3 linked regions of the Bacillus pumilus genome follow. The protein of the gene in region 1 interacts with the protein of each later gene in a pairwise test. Links are inferred from orthologs where the notes say so. Each region holds a gene or a part of one and is shown on either strand. Other genes may lie near its edges. The genes, in order: tuf, GKC25_RS12035 and mbl.

Region 1 (6,521 bases):
CGGACTGTTCTTGCGACAGCTTTAGCTTGCATTTAAAAGCCTCCTCTCATTAGCGTCTTGTTTTTTTATCGTCACTAGCATGACCTTTGTAAGTACGGCTTGGTGCGAATTCGCCCAATTTGTGACCTACCATATCTTCAGAAATGAAAACAGGTACATGTTTGCGTCCGTCATAGACAGCGATTGTGTGACCGATGAATTGTGGGAAAATTGTAGAACGACGAGACCAAGTTTTTACGACTTGCTTTTTGTCAGTTTCATTCAATTTCTCGACTTTAGCCATCAAATGATCATCAACAAATGGTCCTTTTTTTAAGCTGCGAGCCATTGTGGAACCTCCCTTCGTGATTGAACTACGGTCCTAAATGAACCGTAGACAACCCCGTTACTTGTTTTTACGACGACGTACAATGAATTTATCAGACTTGTTGGTTTTCTTACGAGTCTTGAATCCAAGAGTCGGTTTACCCCATGGAGACATTGGTGATTTACGTCCGATTGGAGCGCGTCCTTCACCACCACCGTGTGGGTGATCGTTAGGGTTCATTACAGAACCACGAACTGTTGGGCGTACGCCTTTCCAGCGAGAACGTCCAGCTTTACCGATGTTAATTAATTCGTGTTGCTCGTTTCCAACTTGACCGATAGTCGCACGGCAAGCAGAAAGAATCATGCGAACTTCTCCTGAGTTCAAACGTACAAGAACGTATTTACCTTCTTTACCAAGAACTTGAGCAGAAGTACCAGCAGAACGAACTAATTGTCCACCTTTACCTGGTTTTAATTCAATGTTATGCACAACTGTACCAACTGGGATGTTGATAAGTGGAAGAGCATTACCTGGTTTGATGTCAGCTTCTGGTCCAGAAGTAACTTCAGTACCAACTTGGATTCCTTTCGGAGCAAGAATGTAACGTTTCTCACCATCTGCATAGTTTACAAGAGCGATGTTCGCTGAACGGTTTGGATCATACTCGATTGTAGCAACGCGTCCAGGTATACCGTCTTTATCACGCTTAAAGTCGATGATACGGTATTGACGTTTATGACCGCCACCTTGATGACGAACAGTCAATCTACCTTGGTTGTTACGTCCGCCTTTTCTGTGAAGCGGTGCAAGCAACGATTTTTCTGGTTTGTCAGTCGTGATTTCAGCAAAATCTGAAGTAGTCATGCCACGACGACCATTACTGGTTGGTTTATACTTTTTAATCGCCATTTTGAATTTCCCTCCTTCTTTTTAAGATTTACGCTTCAAAAATTTCGATTTCTTTGCTGTCAGCAGTTAATTTCACGATCGCTTTTCTGCGACGGCTAGTCATACCAGTGTAGCGTCCAACGCGTTTAGATTTTCCTTTGTAGTTTTGAACGTTGACTTTCTCAACTTTCACTCCAAAGATTTCTTCAACAGCGTCTTTCACTTCTGTTTTGTTAGCTCTGACATCAACTTCGAACGTGTACTTCTTCTCTGTCATTAGATCAGCAGAACGTTCAGTAATGATAGGGCGCTTTAGAACATCACGAGGATCTTTCATTATGCAAGTCCCTCCTCTACTTTTTCAACCGCTGCTTTAGTGATCAGAAGTTTGTCGTGGTTGACAACGTCAAGAACGTTGATACCGTTAGCTTCAACAACTGTTACTCCAGGGATGTTACGAGCAGATAAAGCAACTGTTTCGTTTGCATCCGCAGTGACGATCAACGCTTTCTTCTCAACAGATAATCCTTTAAGGATGCCTGCGAATTCTTTCGTTTTCACTGCATCAAGAGTCAAATCTTCAAGAACGATGATGTTGTTGTCGATTACTTTAGAAGACAATACTGACTTGATAGCCAAGCGGCGAACTTTTTTAGGTAATTTATATGAATAACTGCGTGGTGTTGGACCGAATACGATACCGCCTCCGCGCCATTGTGGTGAACGAATAGAACCTTGACGAGCACGACCTGTACCCTTCTGTCTCCAAGGCTTACGACCTCCGCCACGTACTTCAGAACGAGTTTTTACTTTATGAGTTCCTTGACGTAAGGAAGCTCTTTGCATAAGAATAGCATCGAATACTACGCTTTCGTTTGGCTCGATTCCAAACACAGAAGCGTTTAATTCGATTTCACCGTTAGTAGAACCGTTTTGGTTAAATAATGCTACTTTTGGCATGACTTGTTTCCTCCTTTCCTAAGAGAGTTATTTAGATTTAACTGCACTCTTTACAGTTACTAGAGATTTTTTAGCTCCTGGTACATTTCCTTTGATCAATAGAAGATTGCGTTCTGCATCAACTTTAACGATCTCAAGGTTTTGGACAGTGATTTGCTCTCCGCCCATACGACCTGGAAGAAGTTTACCTTTGAATACTCGGTTTGGATCAACAGGTCCCATTGAACCAGGACGACGGTGGTAACGTGAACCGTGAGTCATTGGTCCGCGTGATTGTCCGTGGCGCTTGATAGCCCCTTGGAATCCTTTACCTTTTGATGTTCCTGTTACATCTACGATATCTCCATTTGCGAAAATATCAACTTTGACTTCCTGACCAACTTCATACGCATCTAACTCCGCACCGCGTAATTCTTTTACGAAGCGCTTAGGAGCAGTTTCCGCTTTAGCAACGTGGCCCTTCTCTGGTTTGTTAGAAAGCTTTTCACGTTTGTCGTCAAAACCGATTTGGATTGCTTCATAGCCATCCGTGTCAGTAGTCTTCTTTTGAAGAACAACGTTAGCAGCAGCCTCAACAACAGTTACAGGGATAAGATCACCGTTTTCTGCGAATACTTGCGTCATACCAATTTTTCTACCTAAGATTCCTTTGGTCATTAGTCACACCTCCTATAATATGTGTTTTCTATTTGAATTAAAGTTTGATTTCGATATCTACACCAGATGGTAAATCTAAACGCATAAGTGCATCAACTGTTTGTGGAGTTGGATTCACGATGTCGATTAGACGTTTGTGAGTACGCATCTCAAATTGCTCACGAGAATCTTTGTACTTATGCACCGCACGAAGGATTGTGTAAACTGATTTTTCAGTTGGAAGCGGGATTGGACCAGATACACTAGCACCAGAACGCTTAGCCGTTTCAACAATCTTCTCAGCAGATTGATCAAGAATTCTATGATCATATGCTTTTAAACGAATACGAATTTTTTGTTTTGCCATTATTTTCCCTCCTTTTCGCCTACTTACGTTAGACAGTTCTCCGTGAGAAAAACCTGATCACCTTGCCATGGCAAAGCGGCCGGGTGTGTCAGCAACCTCTCACTTCATCGCAGTCAAAGACCAACATGCACTATTGTACCAAATTGGCCTGCGTGTTGCAATAATAAATCGGATAAATTTATGATTTGCACACTTTTCATATTATACAGGGGTTCAGCCTATAAATCAAGCTTTCCCTGAAGATGATGTACAGCAGTCTTTTTTATGGTACGGATAAATTCTTCTGGTTCTTCTAGATGCGGGGAATGTGCAGATTCTTTAAAGGTGAACCATTCTTTGATTGGTGCTGTTAATTGATCAACATATGGTTTTGATACAGCAGCTGGTGTAATCATGTCATATGCGCCAATGATAAAGTAGCAAGGTATTAATATAGTAGAAACTCGGTATTCAATGCTCTCATTCATCAATTCATCCCATAGCATGTCCTGACTAAACTTCTGTCCTTTAAGGAACTTCCACTTATCTTTCAGCTGATATTCCTTACTAAAAAGAAATCCGCGCAGCATTTGAATAAGCGGCCTCCACCTATGTGTGAGACCTACGCTTCCGACCTCTTTATAGAGAGAGAACAGAGCATGAGCTGATATTCGTTTCCACGGAGGAGGCGTCAGTAATCGCAGGCACCAAGTAAACATCCGATTCCGATGGTATTTCTCCAAAAGGAGCTCGTACGACACAATATCTTCTTTTAATACATCTACTACCTGACTAATTCCATAATAAGCATGATATAGATCTGGACGCTTATGTACTGCTTGTATGGCGATTAATGATCCCCATGAATATCCTGCGATGTACAATTTTGATTGACCTAGATATGAAAGGACTTTCTCTGTCAGTTCAATCGTATCTTCAATAAATTGCTGAATGGTCATGGAAGTATCGGGAAGATTCTTTTGATAGGAAAGTCCTGCACCTCGCTGATCCCAATGAACTACTGTAAAATCTTGATTAAGTTCCTCATGAAACGAGTCGATATAGCTGATTTGAGCGGAGCCGGGCCCACCGTGTAAAAATAAAAGAACAGGCTTCGCTTCATTTGTGTGATCTTCTTTGATCATAATCCATTGGTCAACCCCGCCGATTAACCATTTCTTCAAATATATCTTCGTCATTCCAGTGATCCTCTCGGTTCCAATTAGATTCTATAGCTTATAGTAGCCGTTCTGATCTGGAAAAGCAAAAAAAGAGACCCTTTTGCAAGGAGTCTCTTTTATATGTTTTATTACTTAATGATAGTTGAAACGACGCCAGAACCTACAGTACGTCCACCCTCACGGATAGAGAAACGAGTTCCTTCTTCGATAGCGATAGTAGAGATAAGTTCAACTTCCATCTCAGTGTTATCGCCAGGCATTACCATTTCAGTACCTTCTGGAAGATGTACGATACCAGTTACGTCAGTTGTACGGAAGTAGAACTGCGGACGGTAGTTAGCGAAGAATGGAGTATGACGTCCACCCTCTTCTTTAGAAAGTACATAAACTTCAGCTTTGAAACGGCTATGTGGAGTGATTGTACCTGGTTTAGCAAGTACTTGACCACGTTGGATATCTTCACGAGATACACCACGAAGTAGTGCACCGATGTTGTCACCAGCTTCAGCATAGTCAAGAAGCTTACGGAACATTTCAACACCTGTAACAGTTGTTTTACCGTTTTCTTCTTGAAGACCGATGATTTCAACTTCGTCACCGACTTTAACTTGTCCACGCTCAACACGACCAGTAGCAACTGTTCCACGACCAGTGATTGAGAATACGTCCTCAACTGGCATCATGAATGGCTTCTCAGTGTCACGCTCTGGAGTTGGGATGTACTCATCAACTGCATCCATAAGTTCAAAGATTTTTGCTTCGTAATCAGCATCACCTTCAAGAGCTTTAAGAGCAGAACCTTTGATAACAGGTACATCGTCACCAGGGAAGTCATAGTCAGAAAGAAGGTCACGAACTTCCATTTCAACAAGTTCAAGTAACTCTTCATCGTCAACCATGTCACATTTGTTAAGGAATACTACGATGTATGGTACACCTACGTTACGAGAAAGTAGGATGTGCTCACGTGTTTGTGGCATTGGACCATCAGCAGCAGATACTACTAAGATCGCGCCGTCCATTTGAGCAGCACCAGTGATCATGTTTTTAACATAGTCAGCGTGTCCTGGGCAGTCTACGTGTGCATAGTGACGAGTTTCAGTTTCATACTCAACGTGTGCTGTTGAGATTGTGATTCCACGCTCGCGCTCTTCTGGAGCACCATCGATTTGGTCATAAGCCATAGCCGTACCTTTACCAGATTTCTTATGAAGAACTGTTGAGATAGCAGCAGTTAGAGTTGTTTTACCATGGTCAACGTGTCCAATTGTACCAATGTTAGCATGCGATTTGGAACGGTCGAATTTTTCTTTAGCCATTCTAAAAATCCTCCTTAAAGGTTCATTGTATTTGGTATAGAGTGATAGAAAGTGAAGAGTTACCTCTCACTTTCTGATCTTCAATAGTAGTTATACTTTAGTTTAAAGGCAAAATCAATTATTCACCTTTATTTTTTTTGATGATTTCTTCACTGATGCTCTTAGGCACTTCTTCGTAGTGATCCATGTGCATAGTGAAAGTACCGCGTCCTTGTGTATTAGAACGGAGTGCAGTTGCATATCCGAACATTTCAGAAAGTGGAACCATTGCGCGAACAACTTGAGCGTTACCGCGAGCTTCCATACCTTCTACACGTCCACGACGAGATGTGATATCACCCATGATGTCTCCCATGTATTCTTCAGGGATAACGACTTCCACTTTCATCATTGGCTCAAGTAGAACTGGGTTACATTTGCTGACAGCATTTTTCAATGCCATAGATGCAGCAATTTTAAACGCCATTTCGTTAGAGTCAACATCGTGGTAAGATCCATCAAATAATTTTGCTTTGATGTCGATTAATGGGAATCCAGCTAATACACCATTTTCAAGTGAATCTTCAAGACCTGCTTGAATAGCTGGAATGTATTCACGAGGAACAACCCCACCGACGATTGCATTTTGGAATTCGAAGCCTGCGCCTTCTTCGTTTGGTTCGAATTCGATCCAAACGTGTCCGAACTGACCGCGTCCACCAGACTGACGTACGAATTTACCTTCAACTTTTGCACCAGAACGGAATGTTTCACGGTACGCAACTTGAGGAGCTCCTACGTTAGCTTCAACCTTGAACTCACGCTTCATACGGTCAACAATGATATCAAGGTGAAGCTCACCCATACCAGAGATGATCGTTTGACCAGTTTCAGTGTTTGTT
Region 2 (6,471 bases), 2.2 Mb from region 1 along the record:
AATTGCTGCAGGCGTTCAATGATCATGTTGCCATCTATATCTAAATAAGCACATTCCATTTCGTTTCCATCTTCTTTTTGATCTGGTGCACGGTTAAACACTTGTGCGATGCGAAGCTGTGTTGGAATCATACGAGATGCCGCAATGACAGCTTGTTTATTCCCATTACATCCAGCATGTGCCACGCCTTTTAAAGCGCCGAGCACAAAAATATTTCCCCCTGCACGAATCGTTCCGCCAGGATTGACATCTCCTATTAATAAGAGATCTCCTTCGACATACAGCACCTGTCCAGAGCGCACAATTTTGGCTACAGAGGTAATTTCGGCCTCTGCTTTTAATCGTCTCGCCTCTTCAGTTGACATGACGTCACTTTCAATGGAGTGAATGACGAGATGTTCATTTTCAGAGACCGCTTCAGTCAAACGCATTTCCTGATCCTCTGTTAAATACCGAAAACCAAGCTTAATATGCACATTAACCTTATGCCCTTCTCTACCATCTGTGTATTGCTCAAGTAAAAGAACCTCTCGCAAGCCAGAAAGAAGGTCATCAAACGAACAGTCATCATTTAACTGTAATGTTAATCCGTTTTTTGTACCTTTTATCGTCACATATTGCTGTTTTTGAGTTTTCAAGATGCTCACCTCAACAACATACTCATTTCGCCGTAATTGGACAAACTCCTGCTTTTATTCGTCGATCAGTCCTTGTTTCATATTGATGAAAAAGAGCCTAAGCGGCACAACAAGTATGAGAGACGCAGCAGTATTTAAAAGAATCGTTGGAATAAAGCGTTCGATGACATACGTATTAAACGGCATAATCCCTGATTGAATTGTCGCTTGAACGCCGTATACATAAAACTCCATCACGGAAACAGCAATAATCGACAGAAAGACGACCACTAGCATATTCGTTTGCAGAACTTTAAAGGCTTTCGCTAGCAAATAGCAGAGCGCTCCAAAGCCAAACATATGAACACCAAGTATGCCTGTATACGAAATATCATATAAAAGTCCAAAGATAAAACCGAAAATCACACCATATTTTTGATTCACAAAAGCAGTCATAAATACCAGTGCGAGTAAGATGAAATGAGGAGCTAAAATTTGATTGTCTGAAACAAATGGGAGCTTCACTAGATCGACAAAAATACTGTCAAATACGAAGATAAACAACATGACGAAAGCAAGAAGGACACGTCTCACGAGCCTTCCTCCTTCGTCAATTCAGATGCATCTGCCGTACTTGAGCTGCGATTCACCACAATCACGCGGTCTAAATTGTTGAGTTCGGCCGCTGGTTCTACATAAATAATTTTTGTCAGGCCGTAATGATCTGGTTCGATTTCACTCACCTTACCAATCGTCAAGCCTTGCGGGAATACGCCCCCTGCTCCAGATGTTTCAACAAGATCTCCTTTTTTGACATCTCCATCTGCATCAGATTTCAGAATATTCATTGTCAGCATTTTTTTCTTACTGTCATAACCGTTAATAATTCCGTTGAGTTCTTCTTTGCCCTTTTTCGCAAAAATTTTCGTTGAAATTCTATTATTTTGGTCCGTAGAGCTTAGCAACCTTACAGTTGAAGTAAAATTGTTGAGCTTATCACTTTCAATTTTCCCAATTAACGCACCACTCTCATTTGTGACCGCCATATCTTTGTCAACGCCTTGTTTTTTCCCTTTATCAATCATCACAAAGCTATCCCAAAGGGACGGGTTTCTCGCGATAACCGTTGATAGAATTGGCGTATAATCACGAATAGAGTTCACATATCCGAGCTGCTTGCGAAGCTTTTTGTTCTCATCTTCTAGCTCTTGAAGTTTCGCCTCATATTGAGTTTGTCCATCAAGTTTTTTTCGAAGACGCTCGTTTTCATCATATGTGTTCTTTAAATCTTGTACGTTCCCATAAATACCGGCAATAAATTGTGATGGTTTATGAAAGACACCTTGAAAAAAGCCTGTCGTATCCCCCACTAATTTTTCCGGCCATGAAGCACCTCTGCCGCTTTTCACTGAAAAACCAATCATGGCCACCAGTACGATGACACAGACAAGGAGCAACATTAATCTTTTATTCATAAAAAACTGCGGCATGTCTTACACCTCTTTATTTACGCCCGATTATCGATTATCTTTAGATTTTCCTTTGAACAAATGAATGTGCTCTAGTGCTTTTCCTGTACCGATTGCCACACAGTCAAGCGGGTCTTCAGCAATAATGACTGGCATCTTCGTTTCATCACTAATGACTTTGTCAAGATTACGCAGCAATGCACCGCCGCCTGTTAAAACGATTCCGCGGTCCATAATATCTGCTGCCAGCTCAGGCGGGGTTTTTTCAAGTGTCATTTTCACCGCATCGACAATTGTTTCCACCGTATCGCGAAGCGCTTTTGCAATCTCATCTGCCGTAATAGAGATCGTTTTTGGCAGACCTGTTAAAAGGTCACGGCCGCGAATATCCATCTCATCATGTACATCAGGCTGTGCAGAACCGATTTCCATTTTAATGGCTTCTGACGTACGATCACCGATCATCAGGTTATACGTTTTACGGATGTAGCTGCTGATCGCATCATCCATTTCATCTCCTGCCACGCGGATCGACTGTGAGGTCACAATGCCGCCAAGAGAAATAATAGCTACCTCTGTTGTACCGCCGCCAATGTCTACAACCATACTTCCTGTTGGCTCCCATACAGGCAGGTTAGCACCGATCGCCGCAGCAAATGGCTCTTCAATCGGGTATGCGTCACGTGCACCAGCTTGTCTTGTCGCATCAATGACTGCACGCTCTTCTACAGCTGTAATACCAGATGGTACACATACCATCACGTAAGGTTTACGAGCAAAAAGCCCTTTGCCTTTTAATGCTTGATTAATGTAATATTTCATCATTGTTGCTGTCGTCTCGTAATCTGCAATGACTCCGTCTTTCATCGGGCGTAGTGCCACAACATTACCAGGTGTACGGCCAATCATGTTTCTAGCGTCATTTCCGACCGCCACTATAGACTTCGTATCAGTTTCCAAAGCTACGACCGAAGGTTCTCTTACAACAATGCCTTTTCCTTTAATAAAAACAAGCGTATTCGCTGTTCCAAGATCTATTCCAAGGTCTTTTGTACCAATTCCAAACATATGTATGTATCTTCCTTTCTTAAACCAAAATTCCCTTTAGGGAAAAACTCATAAACTCTATTATATCGTAAAACATTGAAAAAAAAAGTGTTACAAATACCCTTTTTCCTTCAAACTCACAAATTTTTGATCACCTATGACAAGATGATCAAGCAGCTGTATTCCAATCAGCTTTCCACATTCAAAAAGTCGCTGTGTAACTTCAATATCTTCCCTGCTGGGCGTCGGATCTCCAGATGGATGGTTGTGCACACATATAAATGAAGCCGCCGAACGTTTAAAGGCCTCTTTGAAAATTTCACGCGGGTGAACGATCGATGAATTCAGGCTTCCAATAAACACGGTATGTTTATGAAGAACTTGATTTTTGGTATTGAGATAAAGACAAACGAAATTTTCCTGTGTCAAAAATCTCATATCTTCCATCACAAAGTTCGCTCCGTCTTCTGGTGTGCGGATCACATAGCGGTTATCCGTCGTTTGATGGTGTAATCTAGTGCCGAGTTCTAAAGCAGCTAAAAGAGAAATCGCCTTCGCCTTTCCAACTCCTCGGATCTTCGACATTTCTTCAATTGAGGCTTCTTTTACAGAGCGAAGACCGCCAAATGTTTGCAGAAGTCTTGCGGAAATTTGGAGAACTGATTCTTTTTTTGTGCCTGTTCTTAGAAGGATCGCAACAAGTTCATGATTTGACAAACTGCTGGGCCCGTATTTGATAAATCGTTCTCTCGGTTTTTCATCATGAGGGAAATGCTTTAGCAGCATAGGGAAATCGTTCAGGATGACCACTCCTTTTAGAATTCCTTCCTGTCTTCAAAAAGGGGTGATTCCAAAGGTTTCAAGCACTCTGACTGTTTTCGCAATAGGTAGACCAACAACGGAAAAATAATCACCATCTATTTTTTGAACAAACAGTGCGCCTTTCCCTTGAATGCCATAACTTCCCGCTTTATCAAGGGGCTCGCCCGTATTGATATAGCGATCTATTTCATTTTGAGTCAGCGTCCAAAATGTCACTTCTGTCTGTTCATAAAATGTTTCTTTTCTATTCTCTGACTGAACCGTGACACCCGTCAAGACTTGATGTGTCTTTCCTGATAATAATTGAAGCATGAAAGCCGCTTCTTTCTTATCTTTTGGTTTCCCAAGACATTTGCCGTCAATTGCAACAATTGTATCTGCACCAATGATCACAGCTTTAGGATTTAATCTTTGAATATCATTTGCTTTTTGTTCTGCCAACCATTGGACGTTCTCAGCAGGAGAAAGGTTTCGATTTATTTCTTCTTTTAAATGACTTGCTTGAATATCATAAGAAAACCCTGCTAGATCAAGCAATTCTTTTCTTCTAGGTGATTGAGATGCGAGAATCAATTGGTTCATGTTTGTTCATCCTTTCAGGGTTTAGCCTAAGAAGTAAGATACCCATTCATCCTAGCAAATGTACATCTTACCGACAATCTACGAAAATTCATTTTTTATGTACCTTCATCATTATGTTGGATGTAAAAGAAAAAAACTAGTCATTTTTTGACTAGTTTCGTTTCTAAAAAAATGATTTTACGTATTTAATTGATCAAGCAGTGCCTGCTGAGATTTCCAGCCGTTTTCAGCAGTTGGGTCATTTAATAGCTGCACAGCTTTTAGCAAACTGCTTTTAGCCGATGCGTCCGCTGTTTTGGCACTTTCAAGCTCAGAAATCAGCTGCGTGACTTCCTTTTGATCCACTTCATCGCCGGCAATCACTTTAGAGGATAATACAGATGCCTTTTCTATTAAACTAGTCAGCTCATCCGGTACTTGAAATGAGAGTTCCTTTCCTCCCCACGCCTCAAAGTGCTGATCGATCAGCTTCTTCCCTACAGCGCTTGTCATTCCCTGCTCTGTCGCAAGCCCAGCAATGACATAATATCCATCATCCATTGAGACCTTTTTCCCCGCATATCCTGCATCTTTTAAGTTTCCAACTAAGTCATCTGCTCCTTTTTCAGAGGAAAATTTCCCAGCCTGTACAACAAAGGTTGACAAACTGCCAGAGGCACTTTTTTCATCGTTGTTCTCTTTTGATTCATCCGTAGTATCTCCTTTCGGCGCATCCCCGCCGGCTTTCATCGATGATTGATTTCCAGATCCAGATGCTGAGACACTGATATCTCCACCTGATGGACTTGGTGTACCATCTTGACTTAAACTAAGCGCAAACACCCCAAGGCCTGTCCCAAGCACCACCGCAAACACAATCGTTGTCATCACTCTCTTGAAGGGGCCGCGGTTTTTACCAAACTTCTGATCAAAGGAGCCTTTTTTCTTTTGATAAGGCGTGACGACCTTTGGATCAGAATGATAAATATGATCAGCTGCATCATCCCACTGGAAATCTTCTTCTTGCGGTTTAGACGAATCTTCCTGAGAAGCCGCTGTCTCCTGTTCCGACTGCCTCTTTTCCTCCCAATTCGAAAACGTCACTTGATCTTCCTGCTGTTTTGGCGGCTGATGATCATCTTCATGCAGCATTTCTTCCTTGCCATTAATATTGACCTTGAGCCCTTGTTTTTTTGCCTGCCTCTTTTTCACTGTCATTCCCCGCTTTCTGACATGTTTGTAAGAAAGACCTTTCTGTCCAATGAATCAGCGCGAATTTAACCCGTCCTTCTTTCTGTTTCACACTTTAACATAGCAGTAAAAAAAAAGAACAAGACTTTTGTCGGCAGGGCAAAAAAGTGTTCGCCAATTTTTTCATCCCTTCGACTAGTCAAATAGAAACAAGACATGAGCCTCAAAGAGATACAGCCAAAAAGAAAAAGCGATCGCAGGAACAAAGGGGAATGGCTCGTCTAATTGAAAGGAAAAGACCTTCGCATAGACCATTCCAGCGATACATGAGAGAAAAAGCATGAGAAGGAACGGCTTGAAGCCAAAGCAAAACGCAAGCAAACTGAACAGCTTCATATCAGCTCCGCCCATGCTATTTGGCTTAAAATAATCTAGACTAGAAAACAAAAGAATGCAAAAAATCAGGGAAGCCGCTCCTTCCCAGTAGATAAGAAGCGGTTCCAGCGTGCGGTATATGACGAAAAGAGGGAAAAAGAAGAGAAACAGCTCGTTCGGCACCTTCATATAGAGAAGATCACTCACGACAGCAATCACGAATAAACTACAAAGAATCACAAGGAAAAGACCTTCAAACGAAAAACCAGCGATTCTATAAATGAACAAAAAAAGACCGCCTGACAGCAGCTCAACCATTGGATATAACCTAGACAACCGAGTGCCGCAATGTTTACAGGCCCCCCTCAAGAAAGCATACGAAACTATCG
Region 3 (6,463 bases), 3.0 Mb from region 1 along the record:
AGCATCGACATTTTTCGAAGGCTGAAGAAATCAAAACAACTCTATTAAAGCATAAACGTAAAATATCAAAAAAACAGGAACTCTATTTACATTATCAGCTGATGCTTTTTCGCCATCAGCTCTGGATGAATCAGACAGAGGACCTAGAAAAAATCAAACATGAACTAATGCAGCACAAAGATGATATGAACGAAGAACTGGCCTATTACTTTTACTTCTTTCTAGGGCTCTACGAAGCTTTAAACAGCGATCAAAATGATGCGATCTACTATCTCGAAAAGGCGGAAGAACGCCTGTCATTCCTTAACGATGAGCTGGAGGAAGCAGAGTTCCATTTCCGTACAAGTGGTGTTTATTATAACAACCGCTATTCGTTGTTATCAATTCGTCATATTCAAAAGGCCATGGATATCTTTGCAAAGCATGGGGATGATCATAGCCTCTATCGTTGTAAAATTGTGCTCGGCCTTAATTATAGCGATCAAAAAAAATATGAGGAAGCAGAAGCTATTTTTATTGAGATCATCGAATACGTGAACATCATTGATGATCAAGAATTGCTCGGTATCGTTTATTATGACGCTGGCTTTATTCAGTCGAGACAAAATCGTCACAAGAAAGCGCTGGAATACTTTAAAAAAGCACTTCGTCTCCCAGCATACCGGAAGGCAGCACACTCCTATGTATCGTGCCTCTACGAAACGGTGCGTTCCTGTTATAAAGAAAATTTAACCGATGAAGGAATGAAGTATATTCAAAAAGGATTAAAAGAGGCCGTTGCTTCTCAGTTTGATATTTTAAGAATCAAGTTCCAAATCTTATTTCTTCTCTACAGCCAAACGCCAAAGGCAGATGAGCAGATCGCAAGGCTCGTCACATGTCTTGAACGAAAAGAAGCTTGGATTGATCTTGAGGATCTGCTTGCCGATGTCTCAGATTTTTATAAAAAAAAGGGCGACTTTGAGCGAGCCGCCTTTTTTATCATGAGAGGCTGATGTCAGCCTGCTCATTATCGAATTGTATTCACTAATCCCAGCATCTGATCACCCATTGTAATCGTTCTTGAGTTCATCTGATAGGAGCGCTGTGTTGTCATGAGATCTGTTAATTCTTTAGACATGTCCACATTCGACGTTTCAAGTGCACCTTGCTGAAGCTGAATCGCTTGGCGGTTTGCTCCATTTAGTGCCGTTAATGCGCCTTGATAAGTACCGTCAACTGAGAACAAATTATCTCCTTCAGAGACGAGTGCTGAAGAGTTATTGACTTGTACAACACCTAGATTCACCTGCTGATTCGGTTGATTATCTCTTGAAATAGCCGTAAGACGTCCATTTTTATCAATTGAAATATCACGGAAATTCGCATTTAAGACGATTTCATTTCCGTTTTCATCAAGAATCGGATAGCCTTCGCTAGTGACAAGCTGCACTTGGTTACGATTATTGCCTGGCTGTAAGTAAAGAGAACCATCTCTTGTATAACGGATATTACCGCCGGCGTTGACCTGCATATACTGAGATGGCGCTCCAAATGCAACATCAAGATCACGTCCTGTTTCTTTAATAGAACCTTGCATCGAGTTAATGGACGCATTGACCATAGTACCCGTTCCAAGCCTTAGCCCATCAGGTGTCAGACGACTGTTTGCCACCTGCTCATTTTTTTCATCTACCTGATTGAACTGTTGTCTGATCAGCTCTGAGAAGCGGGTATTTTTCGCGCGGTACCCTGTTGTTTCACTGTTCGCAATGTTATTGCTGATCATATCAAGCTGCTTTTGCACTTCGTTCATCGATACAGCTGCATTGATCATCGTTCTAAGCATGAGAATCCTCCTTTCTTTTTCATTCCTTGATTAGTACACTCTGCCAATTTCATTTACTGCTTTTTCTAAGCTTTTATCATACGCCTGAACCACTTTTTGGTTTGTTTCAAATGCTCGATAGGCAGTTGTCATTTCTGTATATGATTTCGTCACATCCACGTTCGACAGCTCCGATACACCTTGACTTAACGTATATGACATTTGACCATTATTGACTGCACTTGGCAGTGGCTGGTTATCAGCTGTACGGTATAAATCATTTCCTTCTCTCGCTAAGTTCCTTGTATCCATCGCAACACGTACATCGATTTGTCCGAGATTTTGTCCATTTTCACTCACAGTTCCATCTGCATTCACTTTGAAATTCTCACTCTGAACCGTAATCGGCTGACCTGTCACGGAAAGAAGGGCACGGCCACCAATGGTCAACTGATTTTGTGCATTCAATGTAATGGAGCTGCTTTTCGTATAACGAACGCCTTCTGGTGTATTAACCGCATAAAAGAGCGCTGATTTCTGATTGGTCTCCGGGTTGATCGGCACATTATTTTCGACTAGTGCGACATCCGTTGTTTGATCTGTTGTTTTTAAAGTTCCCTGTGTAAATTGAGGGATCAGTTCCTGCATATATGTCCCCGTATTAATGCCGCCAATCGGCGTTTGCTGCGGAACACTAAAACCTTTGCCTGAGGATGTTTGGAAACGTCCTGATTCCATTCGGCTTAGCAGCATTTCCGGAAATGCCCGCATGGTCCCCTCATCCGCTTTATAACCTGGCGTATTCGCATTTGCGATATTATTTGAAAGCATTTCTGTCCGCCGCTCTTGAGCGATCATGGCAGATGTTGCGGTGTATAGTCCTTTTAACACGTGCTCACCTCATTAAAATTCTTTCACATGACCTAAACACAATCTTCTATGAAATATATCGGCATATTTGCAGGGTTCTTTAATAAAAATCCCCCATTCTTTCGAAAAAGAATGAGGGACATCATTAGCTGAGTTTACGCTTTGGCAGCTTGTCCATATTATCAAGCATGACGCCAGTACCAACAGCTACACAATCCATTGGATTCTCGGCAACGAAAACTGGTACTTTCAGCTCTTCTGCAAGCAATTGATCAAGCCCGTTTAGAAGAGCTCCGCCACCTGTAATAATGACGCCGCGATCAATAATATCAGCTGATAATTCAGGCGGTGTTCTCTCAAGAACTTGCTTCGCAGCCTGAACAATCGCAGATACAGATTCACGCAATGCTTCTTCTACTTCTTTGCTTGTGACGGTAATCGTTCTTGGTAATCCTGTCACCATGTCTCGTCCACGAATTGAAATCTCTTCGTGACGTGCGTCTGGGAATACCGTTGCAACTTGGATCTTAATATCCTCAGCCGTGCGCTCACCGATCAACAGCTTGTACTCTTTTTTAATGTAGTTGAGAATTTCCAGATCAAATTTGTCTCCAGCCATTTTAATAGAAGAGGCGGTTACAATGTCACCCATTGAGATGACAGCGATATCTGTCGTTCCGCCTCCAATATCTACGACCATGTTTCCACTCGGCTGAAAAATATCCATACCAGCACCGATAGCTGCTACTTTTGGCTCTTCTTCAAGAAATACATGCTTACCACCGCTTTTTTCAGCAGCTTCTTTGATCGCCTTCTGCTCAACAGATGTAATGTTTGTCGGGCAGCAGATGAGCATACGCGGCTTAGAGAACAGCCCTTTCACATTTAATGAGTTAATAAAATGCTTGAGCATCGCTTCAGTTACTTCAAAATCAGCGATTACGCCATCTTTTAATGGACGAATCGCAACAATATTCCCAGGCGTACGTCCAACCATACGTCTAGCCTCTTCTCCAACAGCCAAAACTTTCCCGCTGTTTTTGTCAAGAGCTACAACAGATGGTTCATTTAACACAATTCCTTTTCCTTTGACATGAATCAGTACATTGGCAGTACCAAGATCAATTCCAATATCCCTAGCAAACATCTATATATATCCTCCTTGAAAATCTGTTTCCATAGCAAATACCACATTCTGCCCTAATTATATATTCTATCATAATTTGCAGAAAAAAAGATATTTCTTTACAAAAGTCTTTACAAAATTTGTGGTTAGAAACTACCGATAAGAGGAAGATATATATGTCATGTTTATGAACAAAGAACTAAGCTTACTGTTTCACAGGCTCGCCTTCTAAAATTTCTTCTTTTTTATACTTTAATTTAGTGGCTTCTCCTCCTCGCAAGTGGCGGATTGATTTATGATAATCCAGTATCTCCTTCACTTCATTAGCCAGATCTGGATTAATTTCTGGCAGTCTTTCTGTTAGATCCTTGTGTACAGTACTTTTAGAGACTCCAAATTCTTTCGCAATTACACGAACGGTTTTCTTTGTCTCCACGATATACTTTCCTATCTTGATTGTTCGCTCTTTGATGTAATCGTGCACACCACTCGACCTCCCTAAAATGGATGTGAGAAGTGTGAAATGAGATCCGTATAAATATTATCCATTTTCAGCAGCGCTTGTTCGTCTTAATTTCTCATCCATTAGGTAGTAAATGCCAAACACGATCCCTCACCTCAAACACTCTCTTTGTCAGGTTTGTAACAGTGTATTAGCATTGCATAGGGAATATGCTAAAAATGAAGATGGGACAAGGGATTTATCAGAAAATGCAATCATTTCGAGTGGCGAAAATTTTTACTTTACAAGGATGGGTCAAGCACGTAAAATAGAAAAGGTGATTTTATTTACCTAGCTAAATATTTAATAAAGGTGAGCATATGGATACGTTAAATAGAGAGTGTTTACATCAAATACATCAAGGCGCACGACTGATGTCTAAAAAGGCGAACGAAGCGCTTGCTGCTTATGACTTGTACATGTCCCAATGGACTGTACTTTTTTGTTTGGATACATTCGGCCCGAAAACCCAAAAAGACATTTGGACATATTTGAACGTCGAAGCCCCAACCATTACCCGAACCGTCACCCGTCTAGAAGCAAATGGCTGGGTGAAACGTGTACAAGGAAAAGATAAACGTGAAAATCTGATCGTGATGACAGATGATGCTAAGGCCCGATTTGAAGAAATCAAACGCACGATGGAACAATTTGAAGAAGAATGTCTATCAGATTTCACCTACGAAGAAAAACAACTCCTCCATACACTTTTACACAAATTATCAACTGAATAGGAAGTGACATACATCATGAACGAACGCATTTGGACGAGAGACTTTATCATGATTGTCCTGGTGAATTTATTTACGTTCACCTCTTTTTATGCCCTTTTGACATTGCTGCCCATTTACACAATGGATGAACTAAATGGAACAGAATCACAGGGCGGCCTCCTTGTGACGGTCTTCTTATTGTCTGCTATTGTGACAAGACCGTTTTCTGAAGCCATTATTGAGAAATTCGGCAAAAAACGGATGGCGATTTTCTCATCAACGGCATTTGCCTTACTCACTTATTTATACATTCCGATTGATCAATTCCATACGCTTCTCATGCTGCGTTTCATGCAGGGAATCTTTTTTAGCATTTTGACGACAGTAGCCAGTGCCATTGCGGCGGATATGATCCCGAAACATAAACGCGGGGAAGGACTCGGCTACTTTGTCATGTCGATGAACCTTGCTGTTGTCATCGGTCCATTTATCGCACTGAATCAAGTAGGAAAAGTAGGATTCCATTCTTTATTCCTTCTCTTTTCCATTATCGTTACCATCGGGGCTGCTTTTACGATGCTGATTAGACAGCCGGAGCCTGAAAACGGGGGAAGCGTCGTCTTCCGATTTACTTTTTCTCACCTGTTTGAAAAAGGCGCATTAAAAACAGCGGCAGTCGGCATCATTATTTCCTTCTGTTATTCGCCGATCATTTCATTTATTTCAGTCTATGCCAATTCCCTTCACTTGATGGGTGCAAGCAGTTATTTCTTTATTGTGTTTGCGGCAGCGATGCTTGGATCACGTCCATTTACAGGCAGACTTTTTGACCGAGTAGGACCTCACATTGTGATCTATCCTTCCATTGCTCTTTTTGCGATTGGTTTATGGATGCTGACAGCTACACATTCAGCGACAATGCTTCTTCTATCAGGTGCTGTCATTGGTCTTGGATATGGATCTCTAGTGCCATGTTTACAAACACTTGCCATTCAGCACTCACCAGCTCACCGTACAGGCTACGCGACGGCTACTTTCTTTACCCTATATGATACGGGTATTGCTGCTGGCTCATTTGTATTTGGTCTTCTTGTCAGCTTCACAGACTTTTCAAATGTATATCTCATTGCAGGTATTGTTGTCTTGCTAAGTATGATTGTTTTTTATTGGAGCGAACGAAAGCCACAAGAAGCAAAAGCACAGAAGGTCTCCCTATCAGAATAGGATACTATTTTAAACTTCATCGGAAACATGCTAAAATATAGGATATTTCAAATAGACGATTATTTGAAAAATAGTTGGCATTAAGCGAAGGTATAGGTGATGTTTTGAATTACGAATTGTTTAAAGTCATACACGGGATGGCTCATCATTCTGAGTTTTTAGATCAAGCCATGATTTTCATTACGAAAAAGGCCATTCTTGTGTATGCCCTTGTCTTATTG

Evidence for each region.
Region 2: the proteins of tuf (region 1) and GKC25_RS12035 interact in binary tests that used the Bacillus subtilis proteins (3 or more experiments, as listed by UniProt). The link is inferred for Bacillus pumilus from one-to-one orthologs.
Region 3: the proteins of tuf (region 1) and mbl interact in binary tests that used the Bacillus subtilis proteins (3 or more experiments, as listed by UniProt). The link is inferred for Bacillus pumilus from one-to-one orthologs.

Annotation. Positions count from the first base shown.
Region 1 is NZ_CP046128.1:135,257-141,777, reverse strand. What follows is about bases 3,546-6,406. They hold tuf (elongation factor Tu), read right to left. Parts: upstream 5,641-6,406; coding sequence 4,450-5,640; downstream 3,546-4,449. Other genes in these bases: fusA (elongation factor G), read right to left, coding at 5,759-6,406; GKC25_RS00725 (alpha/beta fold hydrolase), read right to left, coding at 3,546-4,339. Also shown: rplV (50S ribosomal protein L22), read right to left, coding at 1-32; rpsS (30S ribosomal protein S19), read right to left, coding at 50-328; rplB (50S ribosomal protein L2), read right to left, coding at 386-1,219; rplW (50S ribosomal protein L23), read right to left, coding at 1,248-1,535; rplD (50S ribosomal protein L4), read right to left, coding at 1,535-2,158; rplC (50S ribosomal protein L3), read right to left, coding at 2,186-2,815; rpsJ (30S ribosomal protein S10), read right to left, coding at 2,853-3,161; more of GKC25_RS00725, read right to left, coding at 3,380-3,545; more of fusA, read right to left, coding at 6,407-6,521. UniProt on the Bacillus subtilis protein: GTP hydrolase that promotes the GTP-dependent binding of aminoacyl-tRNA to the A-site of ribosomes during protein biosynthesis.
Region 2 is NZ_CP046128.1:2,362,920-2,369,390, forward strand. The notes cover bases 1,145-3,955. They hold GKC25_RS12035 (rod shape-determining protein), read right to left. Parts: upstream 3,155-3,955; coding sequence 2,135-3,154; downstream 1,145-2,134. Other genes in these bases: mreD (rod shape-determining protein MreD), read right to left, coding at 1,145-1,211; mreC (rod shape-determining protein MreC), read right to left, coding at 1,208-2,107; radC (RadC family protein), read right to left, coding at 3,245-3,919. Also shown: septum site-determining protein MinC, read right to left, coding at 1-638; more of mreD, read right to left, coding at 693-1,144; GKC25_RS12045 (Maf family protein), read right to left, coding at 3,968-4,537; GKC25_RS12050 (SPOR domain-containing protein), read right to left, coding at 4,715-5,734; GKC25_RS12055 (prepilin peptidase), read right to left, coding at 5,903-6,471.
Region 3 is NZ_CP046128.1:3,182,409-3,188,871, forward strand. The notes cover bases 1,824-4,626. They hold mbl (cell shape-determining protein Mbl), read right to left. Parts: upstream 3,825-4,626; coding sequence 2,823-3,824; downstream 1,824-2,822. Other genes in these bases: GKC25_RS16235 (flagellar hook-basal body protein), read right to left, coding at 1,824-1,828; GKC25_RS16240 (flagellar hook-basal body protein), read right to left, coding at 1,859-2,698; spoIIID (sporulation transcriptional regulator SpoIIID), read right to left, coding at 4,009-4,287; GKC25_RS16255 (MarR family winged helix-turn-helix transcriptional regulator), read left to right, coding at 4,626-4,626. Outside these bases: GKC25_RS16230 (tetratricopeptide repeat protein), read left to right, coding at 1-995; more of GKC25_RS16235, read right to left, coding at 1,010-1,823; more of GKC25_RS16255, read left to right, coding at 4,627-5,039; GKC25_RS16260 (MFS transporter), read left to right, coding at 5,055-6,242; GKC25_RS16265 (undecaprenyl-diphosphatase), read left to right, coding at 6,347-6,463. UniProt on the Bacillus subtilis protein: Forms membrane-associated dynamic filaments that are essential for cell shape determination. Acts by regulating cell wall synthesis and cell elongation, and thus cell shape.